One region of the Halonatronomonas betaini genome, then DNA from elsewhere that is predicted to be linked to it. Evidence: riboswitches for the same ligand, from Rfam matches in the RefSeq annotation. Region 1 holds a riboswitch; each other region holds the start of a gene.

Region 1 (11,198 bases):
ATAATTTCATCACCATTTCCAGAGGTTTCAATATCCATTTCCAAAACCCTATAATTGACACCTGCAGAAACCATCATACCCTGCTGCAAAGGATAATCAAAACCTACCCCAACTTTATAACCAGGGCTACCTGCCAGTGTCAAATCATAACTGTTTTCACTTGAACTTTCATATCTTCTGTCGACTGGATCACCATAGCTATCTTCTCCAATCAGTTGCTCAAGTTTATATTCACTGGAGGTCATCTCACCATATCCCCAGTAATAGGCTCCCCCTACATTAAAATTAAAAAACCTGAGTAAATCAGGTAACTGATTATCTATTCCAGAAAAGAACGGAAAATGATACTCGGCCCCAAAAGAATGGATCAGCATTTCAACATCTATTTCTGAGCTATTCTCATAAATAAGTTCAGCTTCATTATAATTTTCAAAATCTCCATCAAACTTCACACTAAGCTCATTATTCCCCCTGGCATTAAAATCCAATCTAAATAGATCATAGTTCAATAAAGCCCTATAACCAAACTCCGTTGAATTAATCAAGTTCAAATAAACCCCAAAAGAATCCATTGGACCAGAGGGATAATCAGTATTATACCTAAATGAATAGCCAGACATTTCAGCACCTTCAAAATCTTCGCCATTAAAATTATCCAGCAAATCTGCAAATACCTGATTTTCATCAGCCATTGCTCCATATTCTCCCTCAAAAAACTCAGTAAACCCGGACATTTCCGGTCTGGTATACATAGCCCCGGCCATGAACTGATAATCATCAAAAAGACCAAAATCTGCTGCCTGTAGATCTCCAGCAAAGATTAATGTAAGTGTAAGTATTATACAGAAAACTAATACTAACTTTTTCACAGGCTCCACCCCAATCAAATTTTATTTATATAATATTCTAAAAGATCATTTGCTTTTTAATAGGTATAATTTATTATTCTCTATAAAACAAAAAGTTCCTGCATAAATATTATTATAAATATTCCTGTATACATGTATCTAACCCAAAAATTCATTTACTTTCTAATCTCAATGCTTTAACATGTTAATATAATAACTATAAGTGATATAAGAATTGAGGAGGAATTAAGATGAGTAAAATGACAAAAGAAGATGTTCTAAAGTTAGCAGACAGAGAAGGCGTAAAATTTATTAGACTTCAGTTCAGTGATATTCTTGGAACAGTTAAAAATGTTGCAATTACAATCGATCAATTAGAAGATGCTCTCAATGGCGAGATTATGTTCGATGGTTCTTCAATCGACGGTTTTACTAGAATCCAGGAATCAGATATGTATTTAAGGCCTGATCCAGATACATTCAGTCTCTTCCCCTGGCGCCCTGAAGAAAATGGAGCAGTAGCAAGGCTAATCTGCGATGTCTATTGTCCTGATGGCAGTCCCTTTGTTGGTGACCCCAGATATATATTAAAAAAAGTTTTAGAAGAAGCCAAAGAAATGGGTTATACCATGAAAGTCGGTCCAGAACCAGAGTTCTTTCTTTTTGAATACGATGAAAACAGCAATCCAACAACTATCCCTAATGATGATGGTGGTTATTTCGATCTTTCTCCAATGGATCAGGCTCAGGATACAAGAAGAAATATAATTCTGGCACTTGAAAAAATGGGCTTTGAAATTGAAGCTTCCCATCATGAAGTAGCCCCTGGCCAACATGAAATAGACTTTAAATATGAAGATGCCTTAAGAACAGCCGATAATATCTGTACCTTCAAGTTTGTTACTAAAACTATTGCCAGCCAGGAAAATCTTCACGCTACCTTCATGCCAAAACCAATCGCTGGAGAAAATGGTTCAGGCATGCATGTTCACCAGTCACTTTTCAGTAATGGCCAGAATGCTTTTTATGATTCTGATGATGATCTTTATTTAAGCGATATAGCCTATTACTATATCGGCGGCCTGATAAAACATGCCCGGGCCTTAACAGCCATTACCAACCCTACAATTAACTCTTACAAACGGCTGGTACCTGGCTATGAAGCACCTGTTTATGTTGCCTGGTCAAGTTCAAATAGGAGTGCATTAATTAGAATTCCTGACTGTCATGGCGAAGGTTCAAGACTGGAATTAAGAAACCCTGACCCTTCAGCCAACCCGTATCTGGCCACAGCTGTAATGTTAAAGGCAGGGCTTGATGGTATAAAAAATAAGATAGAACCACCAGCTGAAGTCACGGAAGATATCTACTGTATGACCAGCTCTGAAAAAGAAGAACAAAATATTAAAAGTCTTCCAGGTGACATCATGGAGGCAGTAAACCTTTTACTTGAAGATGATATTATCAAAGAAGCTCTTGGCAATCATGTTCTTAATAAATTTCTTCAAGCCAAGCAGGCTGAATGGTCTACATACAAAGCTGAAGTACATCAATGGGAGCTGGATAACTACTTAAGACTTTATTAAATAACCAAAAATAAAGGTCCTGGAAATTTAATTCCAGGACTTTTTTTATACATACATATTTCCATAGGGTCTATTTGAGTTCGGGATAATCTTACTAAAACTATTTAAATCTAACTTTAGACTCTTATAATTAAAATAATCTTTAAAATTCTCAATTTCCCTTTCTAAAAACTCCAAATCCCCTTGATTCAATTCTGCAAGTTTTATCTCAGGTCCTAAATCATCAGAACTTAATTTGCCTCTTATAAATATCTGACCTCCATGCATTCCTGGAGCAAGTTGATCACCAATCAAATTTGACCCCGCTTTCTCCAGCCCAACTCCTAAAACAATTATTCTGCCTCCAGCCATATATTCTCCAGTAAAATCTCCGGCCTTACCTCCAATAATAAGTAACGGCTGTTTATCCTTAAAACCTTTCATATGAATCCCAGCCCGATAGCCGGCATCACCATTGATATAAATGCTGCCTCCTCTCTGAGAATATCCAGGCAAATCCCCGGCATGACCATCTATTATTATTTTACCAGCATTCATAGTATTACCGACACAATCCTGAACACTGTCATTAACCCTGATCATAACTCCATCAGCAAAAGCAGCCAGATCATTGCCAGCCAGCCCATTAATCTCCATCTCAATATCTTTGCCTAATCCACTTCCTATATACCGCTGACCATTAATGCCCTCCAGCTGAAAATACTCCTGGCCTGATTCAATTTTCTCTCTAATTAACTGATTTAACTTTTTAAAACCTAAACCATATCCATTTATTACAGAACTATCTCGTATCACCATATTAATTCCTCCATCTTAACTTTCACCTGCATGTTTAACACCTAATATCTCCAACTCTCTCGAATTCAGACCAACACCTCTTAACATCAAACGATTCCCCCTTAAGCTATCCAGGGAATTAAGACCCATCCCACCTAGGATCTCCTTTATTTCATAAGACCAGCCCTTGATTAGATTAATCAGCCTCTCAGCACCTGCTTCGGGATCAAGCCTTTCATAAAGTTCCGGTTTCTGGGTTGCTATCCCCCAGCTACAACTTCCTGAATAACAGCTCCTGCATAAGCTACAACCTAAAGCAATTAAAGCAGCAGTCCCTATATAACAGGCATCTGCCCCTAAAGCTATAGCTTTAACTAAATCAGCACTGGTCCTGATTGAACCTGAAGCAATGACTGAAACATTCTGCCTTAACCCAGCTTCTCGCAATCTATCATCAACTGTTGCCAGAGCCAGTTCAATTGGAATCCCAACATTATTCCTGATCATAGTCGGAGCAGCTCCAGTACCGCCTCGCCAGCCATCAATTGCAATAATATCAGCCCCGGCTGTTGCTGCACCAACAGCAATTGCTGCCACATTGTGAACAGCTGATACCTTTACAATTATTGGTTTCTCATAGGCTGTCGTCTCCTTTAAAGCATAAATTAACTGCTTTAAATCCTCTATCGAATAAATATCATGATGGGGAGCTGGCGATAAGGCATCAGTCCCTTTCGGTATCATTCGCGTTTCAGATATATCCTGACTTACCTTTTCACCAGGTAAATGGCCACCAATTCCTGGTTTAGCACCCTGGCCAATCTTTATTTCGATTGCCCTGCCAGCTTCAAGATACTCCTTATGAACACCGAATCTCCCTGAAGCAACCTGGACAATAGTATTATCTCCATACTGATAAAGGTCCTTATGAAGTCCGCCTTCACCAGTATTATACATTATGCCAGATTTACTGGCAGCACTGGCAAGAGCCTTACAGGCATTTAAACTTATAGAGCCAAAGGACATAGCTGCAAAGAGTATTGGTGTCTCAAGCTCCAGTTGTGGTGGCAGCTCTTCTGGCTCCCCATTCTCATTAAATTCCAATCCATCTGGTTTCCGGCCAAGAAAAGTCTTTAACTCCATCGGCTCTCTTAAAGGATCAATAGCCGGATTGGTCACCTGACTGGCATTTAAATTAAGATGGTCCCAGTAAACCTTACCAGGTTCTGGATTACCCATACCTGATAATAAAATTCCTCCACCATTGGCCTGCCGCCTGATATAATCAATATGATTGGAAGACCAGTGACTATTTTTTACCGGTTTATTTTTATTTTCCTCGATAGTAATAGCATTTTTAGGGCAGAAACTAACACATCTCTGACAGTTAACACATTCTTTTTCATCTTTAATCTCTAATGGACCGCCATCACTAAAGTCATAAACCCCATAGGGACATTCCTCTTCACAGATTCCACAGTCTATGCACCTATTCTGATTAATACTTACTCTGTATCCTGAGTTTAATTTACCTGCTGCCATACCATCTCACCTGCCTCTACCTTTTCAATTACAGGCATTCCACCAGCAGGAAATTCAACTTTATCAGGATTCGGTTCAACCGCCCTGATAGCAGATTCCTCACTGGCTGCATAAAACCTGGCACCCTTTTCAGCAATAACCATTGGCCGCAATTTAATCCTGTCATTTAATACAGCCAGGCCATCATTATCAGCAACAATAATTGAAAATGGACCATTTAATAAAACATCTGGATAAATAATCCTTAACTTTTTTAATAGTTTCTTTTCTGGCTCATCCAGTCTGGCTATTTTATCCCATAAGGGAGCCGCCAGCGCCTGACAGGCAATCTGCTCTGAAATCCCCTGTCTCCTGATCAAAAGATCAAGAAGATAGGCAATAACCTCCGTATCAGTTGCCATACTACATTTATAATCAAAGATCTCAACATATCTGCTATTTGTGCCATAAGAAGATATCTCGCCATTATGAACCACAGAACGGCCAAGAAGCCCAAAAGGATGAGCTCCAGCCCACCAGCCTGCAGTATTGGTTGGAAATCGCCCATGGGAAGTCCATAGATATCCTGAATACTCTTCAAGCCTGTAAAACTGAGCAACCTCACCAGGATAACCCAGCCCCTTAAAGATCCCCATATCCTTGCCAGATGAAACAACAAAAACTCCATCAAGCTGACTGTTAATCTCCATAATCCTTTTAAAGATATAATCTTCTTCAGCAAGAGTATTAGAATAACTGCTTGATTTAATCTCGCTAACAGCCGGTTGAACAAAAAATCTTAAAAGCTCAGGCTCATTATCCAGACTGACACCCCTATTGACTCTAAAAGGTCTTTCCTCAATAATCTCAAAATATCGATCAAGATATTCCCTTAGCTCTAATTCAGCTTTTTGATCATTAGCAAATATATGTAAGGCATAATTTTCTTTATGCTCTGGATATATGCCATAGCCTGCAAAGCCTCCACCCAAGCCATTCGATCGCGGCTTCATACTGGTAATTGATTCTACAATCCTATCAGAACTAAACCTCTTTTTTCTTCTATCCATAATTGCTGCAATTGCACAACCAGAATAAACTTTATCCTCTCTAATCTTATTCTCCATTTTACTCAACTCCTTTAAGATTATTAAAATTATAAGCAATTAAAGAATTAAAGTAAATCGATTTGCTTTTTAAATACCTGTATACATGGATTTTAAATTTTACAAAGGCAGCCAATAATATTATAATGTAATATATTAGTATACTAAATTAAAGAGGTGCCGAAAATGACAGAATACAACTTGCCATCATTAAATAATTATAGCTATAAGCCCCTTAGAATGCAGGTTTATGAGGTGTTAAGGGAGGCAATACTAACAGGAAAGCTGGACCCTGGCGAAAAGATAATAGAAGTTAAAATCGCAGAAGAACTAAACGTCAGCAGGACTCCAGTCAGAGAAGCTATAAGAATGCTGGAATTAGAAGAACTTATAGAAATCCATCCCCAGAAAGGAATTTTTGTAGCAGGAATCGAATCCAAAAAAGAGATTGATAATATATTTGAGGTTAGAGCCGAACTTGAAGCCCTTGCAGTCAGGCTGGCTGCAGCTAATTTAACTGATCAGCAAAAATCCCAGCTAAAAAATCATCTAATGGAATTAGAAACTGCCACCAGTCAGCAAAACCTGGAAAAATGCATAGAGGTAGATATAGCCTTCCATCAGATTATATATGAAGCAGCAGATAACCGCTGGCTCCAGAAAGTACTGGATACCCTCTTTGAACAGATCACCAGATTTAGATCCCAGAGTTTCAGCAGAAGAGGTCGGATGGATGAAGCATTTAAAGAACATCAAGAATTATATAATGCCCTGGAAGATAACGATATTAAACAGGCCGAAGAAATAGTCCGCTGCCATATTGAAAATGCCAGAAAAAACGTCGTAAAAATATTTGAAGATATGACAACTGAATAATTATCAAAAATTATTTTTAAACATAGTAATCCCTCAGAATCAAAAGATCCTGAGGGATTTTAAATTTATTAAGTCATTATCTAAAATCTAAAACCAGTACTAAACCCAACAGTTAAACCCCGGCCATGGGCTGGAATCATCCTCAAATCAGAAACATAAAGATTTAAAATATCCCAGCGCTCAGTTCTAAAACCGAGCTTAAATGGCAGCGAAATATTTCTCCTGAAAGTATCATAATTAATACCCAGAGTCACCGGCATAAATTCAGGATAAGTAAACTTACTGGCAAAAGCCAGGCTGAAATTATTCCTCGGAGCCTGATAGAAACCAACAGAACCACCTAAATCAACATTAGGATGGGCATCATAGACAGCATCCACCTTAATAGATACAGGACTTGCAGTCATATAAGAACCTATCCGCTCTTCAGTCACCTCATCAGATTCAATCAGGTCTTCAAAATCATCGATCTCATTTCCATCTCTATCAACAAATCTAAATCCACCATCAAGTTCATCAGCTGATTCCAGTCTAATATAAATCTCCTCTTCCAGGCTATATCTGGTAGCAGATGGCCAGCGAACAAATCCAAGATTATTGACAGCAAAACCAACTTCCCACTCAGGATTTGGACTACCCCAGAATCCAAAATCCATTGCCAGACCCTGTCCTAAACCATCATCAGCAGGAGTTGTATAATCAAACTGCATTCTACCATCAACCTCAATACTTGTCTCATCAGTAAACTCGAGATTAGCGTTTCCAGTCAAACCACCATCAACATTGGCAAGACCTAATAGGTGATGAACACCAAATCCAACATAAAATGACTCCCAGTCAGCAATCATCTCATCAAGCTGCTCAGATCCAATCTGCTCGGATATATCTTCATAAGCAAAGCCCCTGGCATATCCAGTATCAACAACAGCTCTGGCATTAAACCTGGTATTATCCAGCCTCAAATCAATCGATGGCTCATCATCAGTCGCCATTCCTTCTAAGATAAACTCAAAGACCTCTTTATCAATAGTGGCTGCAGCATAAGATTTCAATCCAGTTCGCAAGCCCCAATCATTCCGGCCAAAGGCCAGACCAGAATTCAACTCAGCCCCAACACCTAAACCATTATCACTAATAGATTCTAAAATATTTCGTTTCCTGGAATCATCAAGATAAGCATTTAAATTATCAAAGACCTGATTAAAAGTCCAGGCATTATTGAAAGCTCCACCATAAAATGGATTCAACTGCAGAGCATAATCATAATCAGTCAAACTCAACATCGCCGGATTCCTGTCAATATTATCTGTCTCCCCAGGAAAGAGGGAGACCGGTGAATTTGCACTAACTGACACAGAAGCAACCAACATAATCGCTATAACTAAAACAACTAATTTTTTCATCTCTGTCTACCCCCTTAATCCTGAGAATTAACTCTGACTGTCACATTCGACCACATCTTCAATTCAATTCTATCATTCGTTGAAAATCTCACCGGTTCATCTTCATCTATAGGTATCTTTATTCTAAAGCCAATATAAATTGGGCTCTCTTCAGTTAAGGCCTCAATAAAGTCTTCATCAAGTTCTTGCTGATAACGATATCTCTGATTATCTTTTTTAAGATTAATCAATCCAGAACTATAAATGCCCTCATTTCCATCATCATAAAAATCATCTTTATCAACTTCATCTCCCCTGATAAAGATTTCAATCTCACCACTCAATGGCAACTCATTAACTATCTCCTGAACAATCTCTACCGATCTCAAATTATTACTTAAAGCATCCCTGGTATCTTCATCCAGATCAAATTCTTCAGGTTCAGCCCTATAAATAAAATTATCCAGGTTCTCATCTGCCACAAATTCAAACTCCAGATAAAAATTCATTTTTGCATTGGCTTTAATTTCATTATCCCCTGGATATATTATAAATTTATCATCCTCATTAATAGCTTTTATTCCATCAATTTTAATAGTTAATTTCTCTGGCTGATCATCACTATCAAAAATAAGATCAAATAAATCATCAATTTTACCTTCTGGCAGCTCACTAACTTCTCCAGCTTTTAACTTAAAATCATCCACCTCAACTTCTTCTCCATCCACATCAAATACAAAACCATCAAGTTCAAAGCCTAAACCGTCAATATCTGAAGTCAATTCAATCAAAAACTCAAGCCCACCTGCAGAAGGTTTAATGTAATCGCTAAAATCATCAATATCAAGATCAGTTAAATCAATTTCCTCACTAAATAGTTTGTCATTACCATTTGATTCAATCTCATCATTAATTAATTTAATTGCGTCCTCCGCTTTAACCTCCCAGGCCAAATTAGCAGGATTAATCCCAATTTCAAAATCATTTAAATCGCCAGGAAGAGTTCCACTAAATTCAATTTTACTATCAGACAACTCCTGTAATGTCATGCCAGCAAGGTTTATTTCACCATCTTTATTAGTTTCTCTATCATCAATAACAAGCTTAATATCTTCAAAAGTCAAATCAGAATCTATTATTTCAAATATTAATTTACTATCTTCTTTAAAAACAATATCTTCTGCATCGATTACATCAGAATCAAAAGCAAAATCATATTCTAAATTAAAATCTTCAATTCTAATATCCCACTCAAGATCCTCATCAACCCTTAAACTAACTGAATAATCTCCATCTTTATCGCCTTCTAACTCCACAATAGTAAAGATGATTTCTATTTCAATCTCATTATTATCGTCAGCAAATTTATCTTTATCTATGCTAACTCCATCAAAACTAAAAGTTCTACCATCGATCCGATCTAATTTCTCTCCTGCAAACTCAATCTTCACACCATCATCTGATAACTCAAATTCCTCTGGTATCTCAACAACTATACTTCCATCAGTAAATTCAAGATATTCAAAACCATCGATATTAGTCAATTCACTTACATCAATTTTTTCAGTTTCATCAACCTTAAATTCAGAGTTTAAATTATCCAGTGAGCTAGCATCAGCATTACTCTCTAAATTTATATTATCAAAACTTACATCATCCAGGTTAAATTCAACACCATCTAACTCAGGCTCAAACTCAACAGGTTCAAACTTAAAATCATCAATATTGATCTTTTCATTTATAATTTCTCTATCATCTTCCTCTAATAGGCTAATTTTAAAATTCCCATCTTCATCAGTATCTAAATCCTCATCAAACTCCTTAGCCAGTTCCTCCCCAACATCAACATTTGTCGCCGGCAACAACGGAATCGAAAGATCCAGATCCCATGAAGGCCCGGTTGCATTTTCAACCTCATCAAGCCCACTCTGCCAGTTATCACAGCCAGTTAATCCAACAACTAAGATAAGTACAAAAACCAGCAACATCGTCTTCTTAAACTTCATCATTTTCACTCCTCTTTATGTTTTTTTGATTAAGCTAAATATATTTCTGCAAATTTTTAAATAAAACTTACATATTATAAACTCCTTCTATATTTATTGTATAATACCTTTTTACTATGTTTTTAAAAAATAAAAGTTACTGTAAAATAGCTACAGTAACTAATAAAATCTAAAACTCATCGCAGCCTGGCAATCATCGATAAACCATCTTTAGACCCATAGCTTTGCGCCATTACCTTTCAGTAATTTTGCCAAAATATTTAGTTCTATGCCCTGTTATTAATATTCGCCGTCATCATTAAATATCCTGCAAAAACATAAGAAAAAATACCTATTTAAAGTATTTTACTGATTATTTTTTATCACTAATAAAATTCAGTCCACCCCTACAAACCCTTCAAAGATTTCATCCAATCTATACACTTAAAAGTCTTCTCCGTCACAATAAACCTTTCACCTTCAATATCATCCTCAATGTAACCATTTTCTATAAAAGGACTCATTAAACTCTTTAAATAAGCCAGTTGAATATCCCAGCAATCATCAAAAACTTCTATTATATATTTTTCGAAAGTTGAAATATCATAACCATCAAAGGCTTCAAACCAGAGTTCAAATATCCTTTCCATCTCTTCTTTTTCACTATCAGTAACTGAATCTTTTTCTAATAAACTAACTAAAAAATCATCAACATACAAGACAGAATTTTTATATGAGTAACCCTCAGTCATAAATAGTTCCTCAGGATAATAATCGTTAGAAAATAAAAAATTAATAAAACAAGTTTTAATTATAGTCGACAGCCAGTTAAAATCTTTCTCTGGCAAAGCACTCAAAGATTCATCATCACAATCCATCTCTTCCAGATACATCAGACCACCTGCCTGCTCACACTCAATCCCCCGCAGGTAATTATCTGTCATCAAAATTAAATAACCATCTGACATCGCAATTTTCAAAAATTCATCTCTGGCAACCCTATTGTTCATCATATCCTTAACTTCTTTATCTCTCATCGATATTGACCCATTATCAACCATCTCTATAAACTTATCTTCAACAAATCGCATCAATTCATTTTTCTCCATATAAAATA
Region 2 (11,198 bases), on a different contig from region 1:
ATCCAGCCAAAGAGAATTTTTTTAGCCATTTCAAAATCCATCATATTAGTGCCTTTGACCAGACCAATCCCTAATACTGCTCCAACAATAGCCTGGGATGATGAGACCGGTATACCTATTCTAGCAAAGATATAAAGTGTTATAGAATGAGCTATGACTGTTATTAAAGCAGTTAATGGCGTTAAAGCAGTAATTCTTCTGCCAATGGTTTCCATGACTCCTCTACTAAAAAATATACCAAGTCCAATAGCCATACCACCTATAATACCAGCAAGTTCTGGTTCAAACATGCCAGCTTCAACAAATACACCTACAACATTGGCGACATTATTGGCCCCTAATGAATAGGCTCCATACATTCCTGCCAGTACAAGTCCAACCCTAACAAATGTCTCAAAATATTTAAGATTATTAATTCTATGTTGTACAAATATTGAATATAACTTATATAGAATAAAAGAAATCACAAGGCCTCCAATCGGAGTTAATATCCATGCAAATAAAATTGGTATAAGTGGCGAAAAGTCAACAGTTCCTGTTAAGATGTTGCCACCAATTATGGCTCCAACAACAGCCTGTGATGTTGACACTGGCAATTCCAGTACGGTCATTAAAGTAACAGTAAGGGCAGCAGCCAGTGAACTTAAAAAGGCTGTTAAAAGTGTCTGTTCTGCCAGGCCACCAAGGGTTTCCATGCCTCCAGCACCCTCAAGACCAGAACCGATAATAACAAAAATTACACTTAATAAAGCAGCTGTTTTAAATTTAAGAGCTTTAGTAACAACAGCAGTTCCAAAGATGTTGGCTGCATCATTTGCTCCAAGAGTTCCGCCTAAATATACTCCAGATAAAAGGTACCACATAGAAATTCCCCTTTCTTAGCTACTCTATCCTCGTCTTACTGAGATTACTATCTCTATTACATCTCCAACCTTTTCAATAACATCTGCCAGGTCAGATATATTTTTTATCAGATTTCGATGGGAAAGTTTACTGGCCGTATCTAGATCTTCATTCTGCCCAACACTTCTAATTAATTCTTCTTCTATATCATCAAGTTTAGATTCAATTTCTTCAAGTTGATGGGCATAGACTAAAGCCTGGTCCATATCTTTAAAGAGAAGGTTTAAACCTTTAGTTAATTTACTATATTGTTCTAAAAGCAATTCTTTCATCTCTTTAGTTTTTTCAATTTCAAGATACTCAAATTTTAAGCCAAGAAAGATTATCTCATCTATAATATCTTCTGAAAAGTCAGCTATATCATCAATAGATTCAATTAAGTTTAACATATCACTTCTGGTATGGGGCATTAAGCTACCGTTTAAAATGCTAGTAATAATATCCCGTCTTTTCTCATCTGCTTTGCTTTCATATCTATGGACAATACTGGTAAGCTCTTTAACCCTTTCACTTTCTCCTTCTTCTAAATAAAGAAAAAGGGCTTCAAGAGATTTTGTCATACAAACCCCAACCATTTCACCAAAATCAGCAAAATCAGATTCTAGCTTATCGAAATCACCAAATAATTTTGCCATACTTTTATACCTCCTCTAAATTTTTGAAATAAAAAACCTTTTTGACACAGAAATCCAGCGGAGAATTTACTGCTCAAAAAGGCCTCTCTAATATCTCAACCTAAATATTTAAATTTTTTAACAATTTACTTGCTCAAATTATACTATAAGTATTATTTATTTGTCAAGTCTTTAAGATTTTTGCTATCCAATATATTTGATGTTATATTATATTAATAGAAATAAAACTTATTAATTGGAGGAAAAGATGAATTATCAAGAGATAGCAAAATCATATAATTTAGATGAAAGTATTAGTAAAATATTAATAAAGCGAGGCTTTAATACCAGAAAGAAGTTAAATGATTTTTTTAGTCCTTCTATAGATAAACTTCAGTCTTATAATGATATTCCAAATATAGAAAATGTGATTGACTTATTAAAAGAACATATTGAACATGGCTCAATAGTTATTTTTTGCGATTTTGATTGTGATGGTCTGACATCGGCTGCTATTCTTTATAAGGCAGTTAAAAAATTTGATTCTAGAGCTAATATCAAAATATTAAGTGGTGATAGATATCGGGATGAATATGGGCTTTCAAAAAAATCAGTTGAGTTAATCAAAAAAGAATTAAAGCCATCACTGGTTATAACCCTGGATTGTGGTATCTCTAATCAGATAGAAATAAATGAGTTAAAAGATGATAATATTGAAGTTATAGTTATTGACCATCATAAAAATGACGATTTAGAGAGTTTGAAAATTTTAGGTGATAATTTTATAGATCTAAAAGTAAAAAGTGGGAATTATCAATTTAAAGAATTCTCTGGAGGAGGAATTACCTGGAGAGTAGGTCAGGCTTTATTAAAGGAATCATTTGATGAGGTTCTTGATCTTGTAACTCTTTCTACTGTCGCAGATGTTGTTCCACTTGTAGGTGAAAACAGATATATTGTTGCTGCCGGTCTAGAAAAATTTTGTTCAGGCGATATAAATCCTGGCCTGGATAAATTAACTTCTTTTTTGTGCCAATCACCTGAAGCAATTACTGCTTCGGATCTGGGTTATCAGATAGGTCCAGCCATTAATGCAACAGGAAGACTGGGATCGCCTGAGCCTGTTCTTGACTTACTTTTATATGAAGAAAGAAAACCAGCCCAAGATTTAAATCAACTTGCTCATCAATTAATTTCAAATAATGAGAAACGAAAAGAATTAACAGATAGAATAATGGAGATAGTTGATAAGAAAATCAAACCAGAATTGAATGTGATTTTGGTTAAGGGTAAAATTTTAAGGGGGCTAGTTGGTTTGATAGCCGGCAAACTTTCTAGCAAATATAATAAACCAGCTATTGTTATTGATAGTCAGACCTTAAAAGGAAGTGCCAGAAGTATTGAGCCTTTTGATATTTATGCGAATTTAAAGAGATGTCAGCAAGAAGGTATGTTAGAAGAAACTGGAGGTCATAAGCTGGCTGCTGGTTTAAAATTAAAAGCTGGAAGATTTAGAGACTTTTTTGAAAAAGTTAATCAGCTAGCAGAAGGTATTGAGTATAAAAGGGAGACTTACGATCTTGAATTAGATTTAGATAGGGTTAACTCAGATTTACTTGATAGTCTATACAGACTTGCTCCCTTTGGGCATAAAAATAGACATCCTGTTTTTTTATCTAAAGATGTTGAAATAGATAATCCTAATTTAATTAAAGAAAGACATTTAAAATTTGAGTCTAATGATATTGAAAGCATAGGATTTTATATGGCTGATAAGTTTGAGAGAGTTAAATCTGGTTATGCTGATCTCCTTTATCAGCCAGAATGGACAACATTTAGAAATAGAACTTATATTAACTTGATAGTTAAGGATATTTATTAATAATATAATTAATTTAGCCTATTGTTTTTTATAATTATTCATATTATAATTATTTACAAATAAAATATTTACCTGAGATAAAGGCACTCCTGTCGAAAGGCAGGTTCGCAAAGCTAGATACCCTGATAAACAGGGTGGTTCGGCTACCGGAGGGATTAATTTACACTACTCTTCGGAGTAGTTTTTTGTTTTTTATGGGCTTTTTTAAGGAGGATATTATGAGAAATATCAAAAAAATTGTGTTTTCTATCATGGTTTTATTTGTTGTTTTTGCAATTACAGGCTGTTCTTCATCCAGTGATATAGTTACTTTTACCGGTGATAGACCTGTTAGAGGTGAGGTTAGTGGTACAGTTGTTGAAACTTTCAGTGACGATAACCCTGTAGAAGATGCCAGGATAGTGAGAACAGACAGTAACTCAGTAACATACTCAGAAAGTGATGGTAATTATAGATTAGAAGATGTTGATAACAATACTGAAATTACAGTAACAAGAGACGGTTATGAGCCTGTTTCAAGAACAGTAGAAGTGGAAGAAGATGGCCAAACAATTAACATAAATTTTAGATTATATAAAGAATATAGTGAAGATGATGAATCAGATAGTGATAATGGAAATGAAGAAAGTACAATAAGTGCAGATTTGCTATTTGAATTAAACTGGCAAGAAGGTGTCGAGGACCTTGATGCACACTTAATAGTTCCAGATAGTAATGATTCCAGCCAGGAAGGTTATCATATTTATTATCAGGATCAAGGTTCTAGAAATAGTTATCCCTATGCTGAACTTGATCAAGATATTTTAACTTATGAGAATAATGAACCTGAAACTATTCGGATTGAAAGATTATATGAAGGTCGCTATATATATTTCATTAAAAACTTTTCAATGTATGATTCAGATAATCGAGAAGATGTACCAGAAATAAGTGATTCTGAAGCAATGGTTCGCGTTCGTGAAAACGGTGAATGGACTGAATATGAAGCTCCTACAGATGAAAATGGAATGCACTGGCATCTTTTTGATATTATAGTTGATGAAAATGGATATGAAATAGATTATATAAATGAATTTACCGATGATGAACCAGGGTTAGACTAGAATTTTTAATAAAACCCCTATTACTTAAAGAGACAGGTTAAAACCTGTCTCTTTACTTTTTTTTTATTAATTTTTCAATCTTTTAGTGGAGATAGGATAATTCAGGCAGTTAGAAATGCAGTTAAATAATTTAGATAAATTAATTTATTAAAATGAAACCTGTAGAACCTAGGTTCTACAGGTTATGGTAATTAATATTTTATCGACTAACCATTATTAATGTTTCTCCTTCTTGCCACCATACTTCAAGAATTTCATCTTCATAATTGACTCCTGCTTCCAGGATAATCATACAATGAGCATATCCTGCTTCACATGCATTAACAGAAGCATATAAGATATCATTAGATTTAACCTGGAAAGTTTGTCCTCCAGGGAAATTTAAATCAGGATTTTCTCCAATCCCTGAAAGATCAACCATCAATATCTGTTGTAAACCAGACCCAAAATCAAATGAACCTACTAACAATGTTCCAGCTCCAGTACATCCATAATCTGCAAGCTGTGGAATTAATTCTACCTTATCAACTAATAAAGACTGTACTCTGGTTGGTAAGCCTCCGCCTCTTGTTACAATTGCATAAGAATCTATAGCGCTGAACACAAAGACAATTCCAATTATGAAGAGAAAAAGAATAAATTTCTTCATAAGATTTACCTCCTAAATGCAAATGTTTTGAAGAAAATATTACATACTGGTTAAAACTAAATTGCCAACCTCCTGCCACCAGACTTCAAGATTTTCCGGAGCAAATACTTCTCCAGGTTCTAAAACCATCATTATATTAGAAAAACCTTCTTCACATGGTTTAACAGATGTATATATTTTATCATTATACTTTATATCAAATGTCTGGCCTCCAGGCACTCCTAAATCAACATTCTCTCTTAAGCCAATTAATGAAATCATTATTATATGCTGCTCACCTGAACCAAAATCAGCAAGACCTACCATTGCTGAACCTTCTGCAACACATCCATAGTCTGCATATTGAGATACGAGATCTATTTTTTCAACAAGCATAGCTAAATTATCATCGACAATAACAGTTCCTCCACCATTAATAGAGACTCTCTCAATAGCTAATACATTGCCATTTAAAAATGCTACAATCCCTAAAACCAATACCAGTATAATTACCTTTTTCATTTTTGTTCCCCCCCTTGGAATAATTAAATATAAAGTCTTTAGAAATCAATATATTCTGACAACTCTACGCGCAAATATACCATCCAGGGGCAGACTCTTCATAATTTCCAGACATATATATTACCATATTAATTATACCATCCAATTAAAGGTAATCAGTCATATTCAGGTCAAATCCAGGTCATTTTTTAGTCAATTCTTAGTCTTATTTCAGTCATATATTTTGATATTTTGTTTGAAATATTATATTATAACTTTAGGTTAATAAAATCCAAAAAGTTAGTTTCTGGAGGGATTAATTATTAAAGATCCTAAAAGAATAGAAGATCAAAACGTAGAAAGAGATAAATCAATTCCTTTTATTATTACAAGTTCATATTTTTTATCATTTCTTTTTATACGCTTAGCAGTAATAATAGCAGGCTCTGCTGGAAGTGCTGCATCCCAGGCGGTTAAAGATGGTGAATTAAGGTTTTATGTAGGCACAAATGTTGTTTTATTTGGTTATCATATTCATCATCTGTTTTTTGGTATATTATTAATATGTCTGGCCGGCTGGTTTGCTATTGTAGGATCTAATTATTTTAGTAAAAGGGATACTGCATTGATGTATGGAATTGGAATGGGTTTATTTATGGATGAAATTGGCCTGCTTTTATCCTGGGGAGATTATTGGTCCAGTACAACTTATATTCTTGTTTTATTGCTGGCTGGTATTTTCCTTAATATAGTATACTTCCCGGATTTTTGGGCAGATGTAAGAGGGCATTTATCATATGTAAATCCAAAGAGAATGACATCGTTAGGTGCTGGTAAGAGCTTTGTATTAAGGAGGGTTGATATATTGGCAGAAGAGACAAGTAATACTAGTAGAGTTAGTTTAACATTTTCAGGAATACTATATATAGCAGTAGGTGTTTTGGTACTGGCTTTTCCAGACCTGGTCTATTATTGGGTAGCAGGTGGTTTTTTGTTACAGGGTCTAAGTTCACTTGTACAGGCCTGGAACAGTTAAATATAATTATTTTTGCCTGGCAACATGCCAGGCAATTTTTATGTTATAATAATTCTATAAAATGTAATTGAGGTGTAAAAAATGGAATCTGAATATAAATTAAATTCACCTATCTTTTATGTTAATCCTAAAGCCTATGTATTCGGTAAAGAACTTTTAAAGTTTGCAAAAGAGGCAGATAAAATATCAGCGAGATACGATATACAGATAATTCTTTCACCACAGACAACAGATATTCGCTTGATTTCAAATAACACAAATCATTTATTAATCTTTGCCCAGCATATTGATCCATTAAATAAAGGGAGAGGACATGGTTTAATTCTTCCAGAAGCAGTAAAAGAAGCAGGGGCACAAGGAGTTGTTTTAAATCACGGGGAATATCAGCTTAAATTTTCACAGATATCCAAAGCTATTAATATAGCTAAAAATTTAAAATTATTAACCCTTGTTGCTGGAGAATCATTATCAGAACTTGCTGCTTTATCCAGATTGGATCCAGATATTATTCTTGCTGAGCCATCAGAATTGATAGGAACTGGAAAAAGAAGTGATGAGAACTATATAAAAAAGTCCATTAAAATTATTAAAGATATTGATCTTGAGGTAAAAGTAATGTATGGAGCTGGAATAAGTTCAGGAGAAGATGTTAAAGATATAATAAGTTTAGGCTCTGATGGTGCTGGGGCGGCCAGTGGAATTTTTGAATCTGATAATCCAATAAGAGTACTAGAAGAATTTATTTATGCAATGAATAAATTGGTTTAAAATTTAGTTTGTTAATGAAATTATTGACAGGAAATTATTTTTATGATAATATTCAATAATAATAAAGATTACTAATAAATAAGATGAATTAATAATTTTAAACATATCATTTATTATAATAACGATTTTTCAGGAGGTGAAGCCACTTTTGAAATCATATATTCTTAAAAGACTAATTTCTTTAATCCCTGTGATTATTATTGTTGCCATAATTACATTTTTTATAACTAATTTAATGCCTGGAGACCCAGTTAGAGTTATTTTAGGAAATATGGCAACAGAAGAACAGGTTATACAACTTGAAGAGCAATTAGGATTAGACCAACCTTTAATATATAGATTTATAGATTGGTCAGGAAATATTATAAGAGGAGATTTAGGAGATTCACTATATTTAAACTCTTCAGTTAGAGTAGCAATAATTAGTCGGCTGGAACCAACTTTTTTAATAGCTTTAATGGCTCAATTCATGGGAGGAGTTTTAGGGCTTTTTTTCGGTATCCTGGCTGCTGTAAACCATAGAAAGATATTAGATCAACTTTCAATAACAGTTTCTCTTTTAGGAATTTCTGTCCCGAGTTTCTGGCTTTCAATTATTCTTATATTAATTTTTTCTGTATGGTTAAGATGGTTTCCAGTAAGTGGCTATGAGCCTTTAGCAGAAGCGGGCCTTTCCACCTTTAGATATTTAATTTTACCGTCAACTGCTCTGGCTTTTATGCAAGCTGGAATTATTGCGAGGATAACACGAAGCTCAATATTAGACACATTTAAGGAAGACTATATTAGAACTGCCAGGAGCAAAGGGCTTTATCAGAGAACAATAATAATAAAGCATTCATTAAGAAATGCAATGGTACCAATTATAACGGTAATTGGTCATAATTTTGCTATACTTTTAGGTGGCACCTGGATAATTGAGACAATATTTTTTATACCAGGAACTGGTTACCTTGCTATTAATGCTATCATGAGAAGAGATATACCTGTTATACAGGGTTGTATTATTTTTGTTGCCTTAATTTATATTACTGTAAATTTATTAGTAGATATAAGTTATGCTTTTTTTAACCCCAGAATTAAATATAGTTAAGAGGGGTGATATTTTTGTTTTTCACAAACCTTAGTAAAGTCATTAAAAAAACAAATTTTAAAATAGCACTTATAATTATAATAATCATGTCTTTTCTGACAATTTTTGCTCCAGTAATTACTGAATTTAGTCCACTTGAGAACAATAGCAGAAATAGGTTACAAAGTCCATCATTAACTCATTATATGGGTACTGATGAATTTGGAAGAGATATTTTTGCTAGAGTATTATATGGAGCAAGAAATTCAATTCAGGTAGGTATCTCAGTTGTTTTTCTGACAATAATCTTTGGTGGGATAGTAGGTATAATCGCTGGCTATTATTCAAAACTAGATAATGTAATAATGCGAATATTAGATGGACTTATGGCTTTTCCAGGTATTATAATTGCAATCTCGCTTGCAGCAATTTGGGGAGGCGGTAAATATAATATTATTATTGCTTTGTCATTCTCATACTTTCCTAAAATGGCCAGGATAGTAAGATCATCAATTCTTAGTATAAAAGACTTAGAATATATAGAATCAGCTAAAGCCATTGGTGCCAGTAACTCTCGAATAATATTCAGGCATATTTTAAAGAATTCAATTTCTCCAATTATGGTCCAGGCTTCATTTAATTTCGCCAGAGCTATTTTAGATGAAGCCGCTCTAAGTTTTTTAGGAGTTGGAATAATGCCACCTAATCCAAGTTTAGGCGGTATGATATCAGATGCAAGATCATTCCTGTCAGTAGCCCCATGGATAATAACATTTCCAGGTATCTTTATTGTAATTATTGTCTTGAGTTTTAATTTGATAGGAGATGGTTTAAGAGATTTATTGGATCCTCATTTACAAAATAACTATTAATTATGGAAGGGTGACCAACATGGAAAAATTATTAAAAAGAGGGATGTTTTTATTTCTGGTATTAATGCTCACAGTATTATTAATCCCTAATAGTGCAGAAATAGTGGAAGCCAGTGAGCATGAAGACAGGTTTGGAGGAACCATGAATATAGCACAGAAAATGGCAGTCTCTCATCTAGATAGTGATAACTCCACTGACTGGCTTATTACTTCAATGATGAATCATGTCTATGAAGGACTCTTTGAATTTGATGAAAACCTAGAAGCCCAGCCACATCTGGCTAAAGATTATGAAATAACTGATGAAGGCCGCAAATATGTCGTTGAGTTAAGAGAAGGCGTTTTATTTCATAATGGTGATGAGATGACAAGTGATGATGTTATAGCTTCATTTAATAGATGGCTTGAAGTCAATGGAGCTGGAAGTACTGTTGCTCCTTATTTTAAAGAAATAGAAAGGGTTGATGATTATAATCTAAACTTTATATTTGAAGAACCATATGCTCCTTTTATAAATATTCTTGCCTCTCCAGTTTCCAATCAGAAATTTGTTGTAAGACATCAGGATATCATTGAAGAATTTGGTTCTGATGTTATTACAGAACATATTGGGACAGGACCATATAAGTATGTAGACTGGATTCCAGATAGAAATTTAAGACTTGAAAGATTTGAAGATTATCAACCAAGCCCCTTAGAACCGTCATATTATTCAGGAGAGAGAATTCCTTATATAGAAAATGTAGTTTATGAATTCATAACTGAACCGACAGTTAGAGTTTCAGGTGTTCAGACAGGTCAGTTTGATTTTGCAGAAGAAGTGCCAACTGATCAATTTGAAATGTTTGAAGCTAACCCTGATATTGAGCCAGTAGTTATTTATCCAGATCAGATGGCCATGTTTATAATGAATAATGCTAAACATCCTTTTAATAATAAATATGCCCGCCAGGCAATGGTGTATGCTCTAGATTTAGAAGAGTTAGGTTATTCAATGATAGGTAATCCAGAATTCTGGCGCCTTGAAGCCTCACTCCACGAAGAAGGTAATCCATGGCATAGCAGCAGAGCCGGTGAGGGTATTTACAATAATTATGACCCAGAAAAAGCAGAAGAACTATTAGAAAAAGCCGGTTATGATGGAACACCTCTGGTTATCTTAAGTGGCCAGGATGATAGAGTAGAGCGCCAGGGAGCAATAGCAATCAAAGATCAATTAGAAAAAATCGGAGTAGAAGTAGAGCTGCAACTCTTTGATAGACCAACAGTTGTTGAAAGGCGGGCCAGAGAAGATGGCTGGAATATTCATTTATCGACATTTTCCAAAATAGTACCTGATCCTCAGATTCATCAGGGCTGGACTGGTACTAATAAGTGGATTTTAAACTGGGATGATGAATATTCTGCACAGATGGATGAGATCTTTGCCAGAATGATGGTAGAAACAGACTATGAAGCAAGATATGAGATAGTCGAAGAATTTTATGATTTTATGTGGGAGACAGTCCCATACTTCAATATGTTAGACTTTAGCAGACTGAATATAGTAAATAGTTCAGTCCAGAATTTCCAGGAAGCCTGGCAGCCCTTTTTCTGGAATATCTGGTTTGAATAAAAGATGAATTAAAGCTAATTAAATCTAAAGAGACCAGCCCTTATTGGGCTGGCCTTTTTATATGCTATAAATGAAAAAAGCCATCGGTTCAACCAATGACTCCTTCCAATCTATTCCGAAAAATCGGAAGATAGATATAATATACTATATTAATTACCTAATGTCAATAGTTTTTTTAATAGTTATTATCTTCAGAATCAATTA
Region 3 (11,198 bases), on a different contig from region 1:
GCCAGTGCTGGAGGTTTTTTCAAATTTACCAGGGCAGATTTAATTGAATCTGGTCGGACGACTAAAACCTGGGCTCTATTATCCAGAATTCGTCTTAAAGTCTGCATCTGAGGCAGAATCAATCTATCCTTTGGCGCCCCACTATCTATCGGAATTATTAATAGAACCAGATCGTCTGGCTGAATTAGATCCCCGATTAATCTCTTTGCCGCAGCTTCTAGATTATTATTTTCACCGGCCAGTGAAGCCAGGGCCTTTAGAATTTCTTCTCGCTCATTATTACTATAATTTTCAGCTATAATAATTTTTTCTGGAGAGAAATCACCAAAGGCTGCTGATATCTCAGCTTTTGAAAGATCGAGATTATCTATATTATTAAAGATAATCAAATAAGGGATTGAATTCTCTTCAAGCCTGGAAATAAGGTCTTTTTCATATTCTAAATCTTTCAGGTTATTAATTATCATCAGGGCCAGATCTGTCTTTCTGATAACTCTGAGGGTCTTCTCGACCCTTTTGCTGCCTAGATTGCCTCTATCATCAATACCAGCAGTGTCGATAAAAATCACCGGCCCTAAAGGCAGAACTTCCATGGATTTATAAACAGGATCAGTTGTTGTGCCTGGTATTTCTGAGACCAGGGCCAGGTCCTGATCTGTTAAAAAGTTTATCATCGTTGATTTACCTGCATTTCTTTTGCCAAAGACTGCTATATGGGGTCTTTCAGCTGTTGGTGTTGAATTAAAAGTAGAGGTCATATTTATCATCCTTTAATTGGTCTAATTTATTACTGATTTTATTTGCCAGTGCCTGATTTTTCTCTCTGACTTCATTGATTTTTTGATCGATTAATTTAAAGCCATCAGCCTGTAACTGTTCTGATCCATAATTTATTAGATATTCTGCCAGGGTTAATAATGCATTGGCCTGGCAATAGGGTTTGATATCTCCTAGTTTGGCCAGTTCCATGAAATCTCTGCCTGTCCTGGCCTGCCGGTAACAGGATGTACAGAAACTTGGCAGATAACCTGCCTGGACTGCCTCTGTAACAATCTCTTCTAAATTTCGGTTATCATAGAGTTTGAACTGGCCAGTTTCTTCAGCCTTATCGTTATAACCACCTGGAGAAGTACAGGAGCCAGCACTGATCTGGGAGATGCCATATTTAAATAGCTTATTTCTTAACTGGACTGGCTCTCTTGTAGAGAGAATCATGCCTGTATAGGGCAGGGCCATTCTAATTATAGCTATCAACAGCTTAAAATCATCATCGCTGACTGGATAGGGGGCCTCTTTGATTTTAGCGCCAGCAGCTGGTTTAAACCTGGGCACAGAGATTGTATGGGGACCGACTCCATACTTTTTATCAAGATAATTGGCATGTCTTAACATGGCCAGAACTTCATATTTAAAATCATAGAGACCAAACAAAACTCCGATGCCATAATCATCTATTCCACCTTTAACTGCTCGATCCATAACCTCCAGCCGCCAGTCGAAATCCTGCTTTTTCCCTGAAAGATGCATCTGATTGTAGGTTGGTAGATGATAGGTCTCCTGGAAACAGGTGTAAGTTCCAATTTTAGAGTTAGAAACCCTTGCAAACTCCTCTTCTGTAAGTGGGGCTATCTCAAGGTTTATTCTTTTGACTTCTTCTCCTGGATTATCGCCATCAACTGCATAGATCTTATCAATCTTATCTAGAAGATCGTCAATATTAGAAGAATTCCTCTCACCTGTTAGAATCAGCAATCTTTTCTGGCCTGTATTTAATAATTCTTTAACTTCGTTCTTAATCTCTGATTCTGAAAGTTCTTTTCTGTTCAATTCTTTATTTGGAGCCCGGTAACCACAATAGAGACAGTTATTACTGCAATAGTTATCCAGATATAAAGGAGCAAAAACTACCAGCCTTTTGCCATAGATCTCCTCTTTGATTTTACCGGCAGTTTCAAGCAGTTTCACGATTTTTTTAGGGCTTTCTATCTTTAAAAGCCTGGCCACCTCTAGCTCATTTAAACCTTCCAGCTTTAAAGCTTTAGTAATTATCTGCTCAAATTCATTAGCATCTGGAGGATTGGTATCTGCAAGGACCTGTTCTATATTATTTAGCTCTAATATTTCTCTTAATGGTTTAGTCATTGATATCACCGACTTCTACTGAAGTAAGAGTTGATTTGATTGAAACTCCTGGCAGATTACCGATTTTACCTGTCATCCCAGCCACCTGGTCTGGGGTTCCTTCAACTATTAATGATAACATAGAGAGATTATATTCCCTTGAAGGTATCCCCATCCGGCCAAGGATTATATCTCCATAATCACTTAAAATCTTATTTAGTTTTTCAGCAACTTCTGTTCTATCTTTTATAACTATCCCGACAACACCAATTCTTTTAGAATTACTCATCTTCCCACCCTTTCATGTGAAAATTATAATATTATTATGTAAAAGAAAAACCCTGTTGGCTAACAGGGCGGGTAGAGTATAATATATGGTAGACTATTTACAGAGATAAGTCTCTGCAATTATAAACCGATATAAATCGCAAAGCCTGGATATCTAAAGACATAGATAAGACATAGATATCCCTGAAAATAGAGCCATAAGAATATTTCTACCCGATCCGGCGGATTGCTCCCCCTGAATCCGGAATTATTTGTGATATTTATATCATGTATTTATATTATAACTAACTATTATCAATAAGTCAATAGATATTAAAATATGTTCTAAATACAAGTATGTAACTTATTATGTGATTTTAAATATTAAATAGGTAATATCATCATCATTGTCACCATCACAAAAACTAGCAAAGTCTTTATTTAATGCTTCAGCTATTTTTTCAATTGACATATGAGTATTCTGGCTTATAATTTCATTATATTGATCACTGTATCTTGCTTTTGTATTAGTCTGCTCGCTAAGGCCATCAGTTGATAAAAATATTATTGAACCTGAAGATAGGTCAACTTTTACATTTTTATAATCAATTGCATCTGATGATATCATTTTTGAAATAGGCAGGTTTCCAGCAGGAAGTTCTTTAACAGCTTCATTAAAAATAACTGGTGGTATATGAGAGCCTGCACTACTATAAACCATCTGGTTTTCTTCAGTATCAATAATTCCAAGATTAATCGTTACAAAATAATCATCAGGGAAGTTTTCTTCCAAATTCTGTTCATAAATAAACTTCAATAATTCTTTAGGATCTGGTACTTTATCAGCAGGGAGAAGTTTTACATAAGTATTAATTGTACTTTTAACAAAAGAACTCATCATCGCTGCATCAAGGCCATGTCCTGTAATATCAATAATATAATATAACAGTTTGTTATCACTAAGTTTTATAAAATTATAGAAATCCCCACCTATTTCATTTGCAGGTTTATAATAGGCATAAATATCAAGACCATTGAGCTTAGGTAAACTAATCGGCAATCTCTTTTCATGTAAATCTTTTGCATTATTTATTTCCTGATCAAGTCTCTCTTTAGTTTTCAATAGCTTAAATTCTGATGCTTTTCTTTTTGATATGTCTTGAATAAACACAAATTCATGCTCTTGATCTTTATAGCTAAAATACTGACTTGTTATTTCAACTGGAAAACTACTTCCATCTTTTTTTATAAAATTTCTTTCATAAGTTATACTGCCCTCTTCTTTTATTTTATTCCAAAATTTATTTCTAGGAACAAATTCCTCAGTAAATATAAAATTTGCTACAGATGAACCTATAAACTCTTCTTTTGAATAATTTAATTTAGTAAGTGCTGTCTGGTTAGCATATTCAACTTTTCCTTCAGGTGATACCCTCAATATTAATAGATCTGCGTTATCAACAAAAAATTTATTCATTTCAAGTAATTTTTTCTGTTTTAAATACTCTGTTATATCTCTATAAAAACTTACAGACCCATGGATATTATTATTGTCATCTAACATAGGATAACTATATACTTCTAGTTGCTTTGTTTGATTACTCTGTTCTATGCTAGTAATTGTTTTTTCTACTCTACCTGATTTAAAACTTTCTTCTGAGGGGCAGCTTTCACATCTAGTTTCTGAATCTTTTAAAACTTGATAGCAGTTCTCTCCGATTAATGATTTATCTAAAGAATACCACTCTTTTATTTTTGAATTGGCATAGCGAATTCTAAAATCAGAATCTAAAACTATAATTCCATCCTGGATACTTTCAAGGGTGCTACTAAATAACAGATTCTTATCTTTGATTTTTTGTTGAGAATAAACTCTATTTAAAGCTGATTTGGTACTGGCAATAAGAATTTCAGCCAGTTCTAAATCTCTCCTGTTAAATGCATTTTTTTGTAAAGAAACGGCCTGAAAGACCCCGATACCACCAATTGGTATAGTTATAGCTGATTTATAGCTATTTTTAATTGGATTTGCATCAGGCTCTTTTGCTGAATCTATAGTCAAATAACTTTGATTATTTTTATAAGCTTTACCTAAAATCCCATGATCTATAGATACATCTTGCAATTTTATTTTATCAGAAGTTGCAATTGCAACTAATTTATCATCTTTAGCTAATCTAATACTACTTAAGTCTAGAGACAAAATGTTTTTAGCTGAATTAAGGGTCTTTTCACAGATCTCTTTTTCATTATTTATTTCATGAAATTCAACTGCAACTTTATTTAACTCTTTAATTTTTAATTCCTGGGTTTTTCTTTTAGTTATGTCATAAATATTACCGTGCCAGATTATACTCTCATCATCCAGTTTTTCTGGCATTGCAATAGATTCTATCCATCTTACATTTTGATCTGGCAAAATAATCCTTAGCTCTTCACTCCAGACTGAGAGGTTTTTGGCAGATTTATTAAGTTCCTGGACTATTCGATCATAATCTTTATTATGAACATAAGAAAGAGCCTTATCAGGATTGTCTTTTGTTTCTTTATAAGAAATGCCTAAAAGTTCTTTTATACCTTCTGAGATATAGGGAAAAGTATAAGAATCATCAGGAAGTAATTTGAATTGATATGTCATCCCTGGAGATTTATTAACTAGTTTATCTAATAATTCTTTTAATTGCTCAATTTCTTCCCTACTTTCTTGATATGCTATATTTTTAATACATTCAATTATCCTAATAATATCGCCGTTTTCATCAAAGATTGGGGCAGTAATTGATTTTATATAGGTATCCTTTTCAGGAATGTACTTTTCAACTGATTCTAATTTTTTACTCTTTAGAGTTTGTTTTGCTGCACAGATATCACATTCAGAATCTCTTCCTATTAATTCATAACATTTTTTACCTACAACTTTTTCCTTGGATAAATCTAAATAATCATAGCCTGCCTGATTATACATATCTATAGTATGATCTGGATATTGAATACCTATAATTTCATCAACACTATCGATAATTTTTTTAAAAGCTAAATTATTATTCATGCCAGTAACACCATCCTATAGCTATAATTTAAAACAGATTCAAATATTAAAGCTGTGTAACAATACTTTGATAATTTTCGAACATTTTAATATAAAAAAAACTGGTCCAGGGACCAGTTGATTGATGCTTTGAATTTCTAAAGCAGCAACCAGGCAGTCTTATTAAGACATAAGATCCAGGGTTTTGCGTCCCTGTTTCACAACAGGTTTGCCAATATTTGCATGTTGACTGGTACTATAGTACCATCAATATTGAATAAAGTCAAGATATTTTTTCTGCATATACAAATAATCTTTAAAATAAAGTAAATTTTATTAATACAGCAGATCAAGATCAGGTTTCTCAATACAGTAATACAGAGACCAGATGCTAAGATGCTGTGAAATCGTAAGCAGCAAAGCCGGATATGATCTAAAATATAATGCTATTGCCCATAAAAGCAAGAAGGCAAATTGATACATGGCATTATCTGTGTATTTAAAAGCTCCCTCTTTGACCAGTCCCATCTTCCGATACTTCACCCTAAAATGATCGCCACCTAAAGCCCGAATTAAGCCAAAATATCTCAGGACTGACCAGAGTGTATAGCCAGCCGGAATTATAAGTAATATGGCCAGAAATCTGGCAAAGAACAAATTAATATTTAATGTATTCTGACTGGCTCTGGCAAGAGCCATGACGGTAAATGGACGGGCAGCTAAAAACGGGAAAAAGATGATCCCCCAGACCAGTAAGTCCAGCCGGCCAAACAGCCTGGTAAATAAAGCCTGCCCAAGCTGCAACCTAAAAACCAGAGCTACAATAATTTGATGGAAGAAAAATACCATTATTCCAAGTATAAGCCAGGTTCTATCAGATTGACCTAGCCAACTTCCCTGACTTAAAGCTGTTTCTGCTAAAAACCAGGTTATTGCAGCTATAATTATTTGAAATACCAGATGGATAAACTGGCCCTTAAAAAGATAGTTTAATGAGGAAGCTTCTTCAATGATAATTTTATCTGGTTCCATTAAAATCCCCCTTCTATATTTATAGCACTTCTATCTTCTAGTTACTAAAGCAATCGTCTCTGACTGATTTGAATAACTCTTACCAGTCAGATCAGAATAAAATTCATGATCTTTAAACCCATGGCTATCCAGTAGTGTTACTGCTGAATCCCTGGTATAAAAATGATCATAAATTCTATATAAGTTAATCTCTCCAGACTCAGTCATTACAATAGTCTGATCCAGAAAAGTATCATTCTTTTGATAGAGGAAGGTTTCTGTCAGTGCAAGGTGGGGCTCAGGATGCCAGAACCCTCCGTCATTGATTTCCCAGCTCCTTCTTGTTGAGCTTTCATCTCGATTCTTATCTGAAAAGACATCAAAAATAAAAAGGCCTCCAGGTTTTAATGCCTGATAAACCCTATTTAAAAGGTGGTCTCTTTCTTTATCTGTCAGAGCCCCTAGATCACAGTAGATCAGCATAATTACATCAAACTCTTCCTGATAATCGATCTCTAAGTAGTTCTGATAAATATATTCGATCTCTAAACCCTCTGCTGCAGCCTCTTCCCTGGCATAATCTATCGATCTCCTGGAATAATCAATCCCGGTAACTCTGTAGCCAGCCCTGGCCAGCTCAGCAGCGTATAATCCAGGGCCACAGCCAAGATCCAGAAGTCCTGTCCCATGAGCATGATCAGGCAAAATCTCTTCAACAAGCCAGTTAATTGAGCTGGAAATCGTTTCAAAGTTCCTGCTGGCAGCATCACAATCAGGATCAAGGTGAGCATTAAGCATCTGTTTAGAGATATGCCAGTCGTCCCAGAAATCTAGATCAGACCTTGTAAATATCTCCGGCTTCTTAGAAAGTTCTAGCAATTTTTTGATATTCATCTTTATCTCACTCCATAATAAGTTATTTTTGAAGATACCTTTCCTCCAATCTCTCCCCGGTATCTCCTCGGTACCACCCCAGTACCAACCCAGTATCAACCCAGTACCAACCCAGTTTCAATTCTATTACAGCGTATCTTTGATTAAATATTATCCAAATAATGATTTGTACCTGAATATATTCAGGTTAAATATTAGATTATTACAGTTATATTATATAATTTTAGACTGGAAAAGTAACCACCTATTCGTATGGCTATTGATATTGACTTAATTGATTTAATATGATATATTAAAAATATCAATGAACATAAATTAAATTCATTCATACATTATATAATTGGAGGTGGCCAGAATGCCCAAGGCCTTTAGCGAAGCTGAAAAGAACATGATAAATGATAAGTTGATTGAGGCTGGTCAGGAATTATTTAGCAGGTTTGGCCTTAAAAAGACTGGAATCAAAGATATAACTGAAGCTGCAGGAATCTCCCAGGGCTCATTCTATTCATTTTACAGCTCAAAGGAGGAATTATATTTTACAATTTTAGAGGCAGAGGAAGAAAAAATCCAGAAAGAAATATTGGATTCGAATATTTTTAAAGGCGAAATTACAGCTCAAAGCTTTAAAGATTTTCTGATGAAGGGTTTTCAGCTGATCGATAAAAATCAACTGATCAAGAGGCTATATCAAAATCAGCGAGAATATCAGCAGATAGTTAGGAAACTACCTGAAGAAAAAATTGAAGATCATATTAAAAGTGATACTGAAAAATTAATGCCCCTTATCACCTCTCTTCAGGAGAAGGATAAAATGATCGAGGAAAAACCAGAAGTTATTTCAGGTTTATTGAGATCTCTATTTCTTTTAACCCTCCATCGTGAGGAGATTGGCGAAGAGATCTATCCTGATACGATTGAACTTTTAATTGACTTAATTAGCAGAGGATTAATCAAGGAATAGGAGCTGATTTGATGATTGAGGTTAAAGATTTAACCTATAGTTACCCTGGTGCTGACAGGCCGGCAATTAAAGATTTGAATTTCAGGATTGACAGAAGTGAGATCTTTGGCTTTTTAGGGCCTTCAGGGGCTGGAAAAAGCACAACCCAGAAGATTATTACCGGTATTCTAAAGGATTATCAGGGCTCGGTGCAGGTCAATGGCCAGGAGATTGCTGGCATCAAAAATGACTTTTTTGAAAATATCGGGGTATCCTTTGAGCTGCCCAATCTTTATAACCGGTTTACTGCCAGGGAGAACCTGGAGTTTTTTGCCGGGCTATTTGCAAAGGAATGCGAACCGGCTCTTGAATTGCTCGAGCTGGTCGGCCTGGCTGAGGTTGCTGATGAACCAGTCAAGAACTTCTCCAAGGGAATGAAGATGCGGTTAAATCTCTGCCGGGCCTTTTTAAATAAACCGGCTATCCTTTTTCTGGATGAACCGACATCAGGCCTGGACCCAATGAATAGAAAAAATGTCAGGAAACTGATTCAGGAAAAGAAAGACCAGGGCCAGACTGTCTTTATTACCACCCACGATATGCTGGCAGCTGATGAACTCTGTGACCGGATAGCCTTTATTGTCGATGGGAAAATTGCAATTATTGACTCCCCACGAGAATTAAAATTGCATCATGGCAGAAAGCAGATTGAAATTGGTTACAAGAATAACGGAAACCTGATTGAAAGCCAGTTTGATCTAAAAGGGCTATGGAGCAATCAGGAATTTATTGAGCTATTAAAGGAAGACAGAATCGAGACGATCCACAGCCAGGAAGCCAGTCTGGAAGATGTCTTTATCAGGATAACCGGGAGGGAATTAAGATGAGAATCCTGACAGCCTTTAAGCAGGACCTCAAATTCCAGTTCAGGCATAAGTTTTATCATGCCTACCTGATTGTCAGTATTATCTATATTGCTCTATTATTGAGCCTGCCAGGAGATTTAAGGCCCTTTATTGCCGGCATTATCATCTTCTCTGACCCGGCCATGGTCGGATTTTTCTTTATCAGCGCAATTATCCTGCTGGAAAAGGGAGATCGAATTTTAGAAAGCCTCTTTATCACCCCTTTAAAGCTGGAGGAATATATTATAGCCAAGCTGACCTCCCTGGGAGTTCTCTCCCTTGTGACCAGTCTGATAATTGTTCTGATAACAATTGAAACCAGGGTCAACTATTTATTATTGATAATTGGAGTAATTCTAACAGCAGCTACCTTTACCCTCTTTGGTCTGGCGATTACTGCCTGGATTAAAACTGTCAATCAATTTCTGATAGTCTCGACTCTCTTTAGCATGATAGCTGTGCTACCTGTAATTGGCTATCTGGGCCTGACAGATAGCTGGATCTTTTATCTCTGGCCAAGTCAGCCTGCTCTATTAATGATCGGTGGAGCCCTAAATGGTGGCATCAGCAGTTATCATCTTATCTATAGCCTGATAGCCTTTGGAATCTGGTTATATTTAGGCTTAAACTGGTCACGGAGCTGGTTCTATAAATATATTATCTTAAAGATAGGTGATAAGTAATGAAGCGGGTCTATGTAATGTTAAAAGGAGACTTTAAAAATATTAGTAGAGATTTTATGCTGCTATTTATCCTGGTATCACCGGCAATTATAGCTATTGCATTTAGCTTGATTATCCCCTTTGCTGACATGATTTTAGCTGCTGAACTCGGATTCCAGCTTTCAGAGCATTATATTTTCATAATGGCCTTTATAATTATGCTGGTTCCTATGATGTACGGAATGATGATTGGTTTTATTATTTTAGAGGAGCGGGACGAAAATATTTTGAGCTATCTTTTCGTTACTCCTCTTTCTAAAGCTGAATATATCCTATACCGGACAGGACTTGCCATGGTGATGAGTACAGCCTTTAATATATTTATCCTCTACTTTTTAGATATAGTTGAGGTCAGATTGCTCCAGTCTCTGCCAGTTCTCCTGCTTTCAACTTTAAATGCTATTTTACTGGTGCTAATTATTTTAGTCTTTGCAGAAAATAAAGTTGAAGGTTTTGCTGTCACCAAGGGCTCTGGAATACTTTTTGTTGCACCTTTGATTGGATATCTCTTTGAGACTAACTTTAGATATCTGGCCGGAATTCTTCCACCATACTGGATTAGCGAGAGTTTTATCAGTATCTATACCGGCCAGGGTAATTATATTTTCTACCTGCTGGCCGGCCTGCTAGTTTATGGCAGCTGGATCTATCTGCTGACCAGAAAATTCAGTCGCATGATCAGCTAATATAAAAAGCCAGACTTTAAAACAGTCAGTAAAATCTATAAAATTTAAAAAATGCCGGCAGTTAACTGCCGGCTGCTCCAAAAATATTATTCTATTCCCTGGTTTTTATTTGCCTGACCGCTACTCCTTTAGATCTTTTAAATCGCTAATACAGGATTCGCAGACTAACTTTTCCTTGTAGTAAGTATTATTGCTAACATTACCACAGAAATGACAGCCTGACTCATATTTTTTAATAATAATTTTATCGCCATCTACATAAAATTCCATAGGATCCTTAACGTCTATGCCCATAGTATCTCTCAGCTCTTTAGGAATTACCGCTCTTCCAAGATCATCAACTTTTCTCACAATACCAGTGGATTTCATTTTATACACCTCCAAAATGTATTTTACAATTCTATTATACATCAATTTGTAGCGGTGGTAAAGTATTCTTTTGTGAGAAAATATTAAAATGATGATATAATTAATTTAAAGTACAGGCAGTTTTATGGTAAATCTATATAATTATAGTTTAAACAAACTGAAATTAGGTGATAATAATGGGCAAAAATTTATTAATTTTACCGAATCAGCTATTTGCTGAAGTTAAAGAGATGGAGATAGATAATCTGATTATTT

The links. A riboswitch is a leader RNA that binds a small molecule or an ion and turns the genes downstream of it on or off. The one in region 1 is predicted to bind cyclic di-GMP.
Region 2: another riboswitch for cyclic di-GMP. It lies ahead of I0Q91_RS04460 (carboxypeptidase-like regulatory domain-containing protein); the one in region 1 lies ahead of I0Q91_RS07745 (hypothetical protein).
Region 3: another riboswitch for cyclic di-GMP. It lies ahead of I0Q91_RS02045 (PAS domain-containing protein); the one in region 1 lies ahead of I0Q91_RS07745 (hypothetical protein).

What each region holds. Positions count from the first base shown of each region.
Region 1 is NZ_JADPIE010000004.1:46,895-58,092, reverse strand. It holds gene I0Q91_RS07780 (hypothetical protein) at 1-869, opposite strand, end outside; gene glnA (type I glutamate--ammonia ligase) at 1,100-2,434, shown strand; gene I0Q91_RS07770 (GltB/FmdC/FwdC-like GXGXG domain-containing protein) at 2,480-3,232, opposite strand; gene I0Q91_RS07765 (glutamate synthase-related protein) at 3,248-4,753, opposite strand; gene I0Q91_RS07760 (class II glutamine amidotransferase) at 4,735-5,859, opposite strand; gene I0Q91_RS07755 (GntR family transcriptional regulator) at 6,025-6,714, shown strand; gene I0Q91_RS07750 (DUF5723 family protein) at 6,795-8,117, opposite strand; gene I0Q91_RS07745 (hypothetical protein) at 8,132-10,105, opposite strand; cyclic di-GMP riboswitch class I at 10,280-10,365, opposite strand; gene I0Q91_RS07740 (hypothetical protein) at 10,489-11,198, opposite strand, start outside.
Region 2 is NZ_JADPIE010000002.1:279,250-290,447, reverse strand. It holds gene I0Q91_RS04475 (inorganic phosphate transporter) at 1-863, opposite strand, end outside; gene I0Q91_RS04470 (DUF47 domain-containing protein) at 888-1,538, opposite strand; gene I0Q91_RS04465 (single-stranded-DNA-specific exonuclease RecJ) at 1,786-3,399, shown strand; cyclic di-GMP riboswitch class I at 3,472-3,550, shown strand; gene I0Q91_RS04460 (carboxypeptidase-like regulatory domain-containing protein) at 3,618-4,502, shown strand; gene I0Q91_RS04455 (hypothetical protein) at 4,702-5,151, opposite strand; gene I0Q91_RS04450 (hypothetical protein) at 5,191-5,652, opposite strand; gene I0Q91_RS04445 (hypothetical protein) at 6,260-6,667, shown strand; gene I0Q91_RS04440 (triose-phosphate isomerase) at 6,749-7,435, shown strand; gene I0Q91_RS04435 (ABC transporter permease) at 7,584-8,528, shown strand; gene I0Q91_RS04430 (ABC transporter permease) at 8,543-9,379, shown strand; gene I0Q91_RS04425 (ABC transporter substrate-binding protein) at 9,399-10,994, shown strand; gene I0Q91_RS04420 (MSCRAMM family protein) at 11,192-11,198, opposite strand, start outside.
Region 3 is NZ_JADPIE010000001.1:392,832-404,029, reverse strand. It holds gene hydF ([FeFe] hydrogenase H-cluster maturation GTPase HydF) at 1-758, opposite strand, end outside; gene hydG ([FeFe] hydrogenase H-cluster radical SAM maturase HydG) at 742-2,142, opposite strand; gene I0Q91_RS02050 (TM1266 family iron-only hydrogenase system putative regulator) at 2,135-2,410, opposite strand; gene I0Q91_RS02045 (PAS domain-containing protein) at 2,756-5,437, opposite strand; cyclic di-GMP riboswitch class I at 5,579-5,660, opposite strand; gene I0Q91_RS02040 (methyltransferase) at 5,753-6,448, opposite strand; gene I0Q91_RS02035 (class I SAM-dependent methyltransferase) at 6,479-7,321, opposite strand; gene I0Q91_RS02030 (TetR/AcrR family transcriptional regulator) at 7,677-8,282, shown strand; gene I0Q91_RS02025 (ABC transporter ATP-binding protein) at 8,294-9,148, shown strand; gene I0Q91_RS02020 (fluoroquinolone export ABC transporter permease subunit) at 9,145-9,849, shown strand; gene I0Q91_RS02015 (ABC transporter permease) at 9,867-10,574, shown strand; gene I0Q91_RS02010 (AbrB/MazE/SpoVT family DNA-binding domain-containing protein) at 10,695-10,943, opposite strand; gene I0Q91_RS02005 (cryptochrome/photolyase family protein) at 11,120-11,198, shown strand, end outside.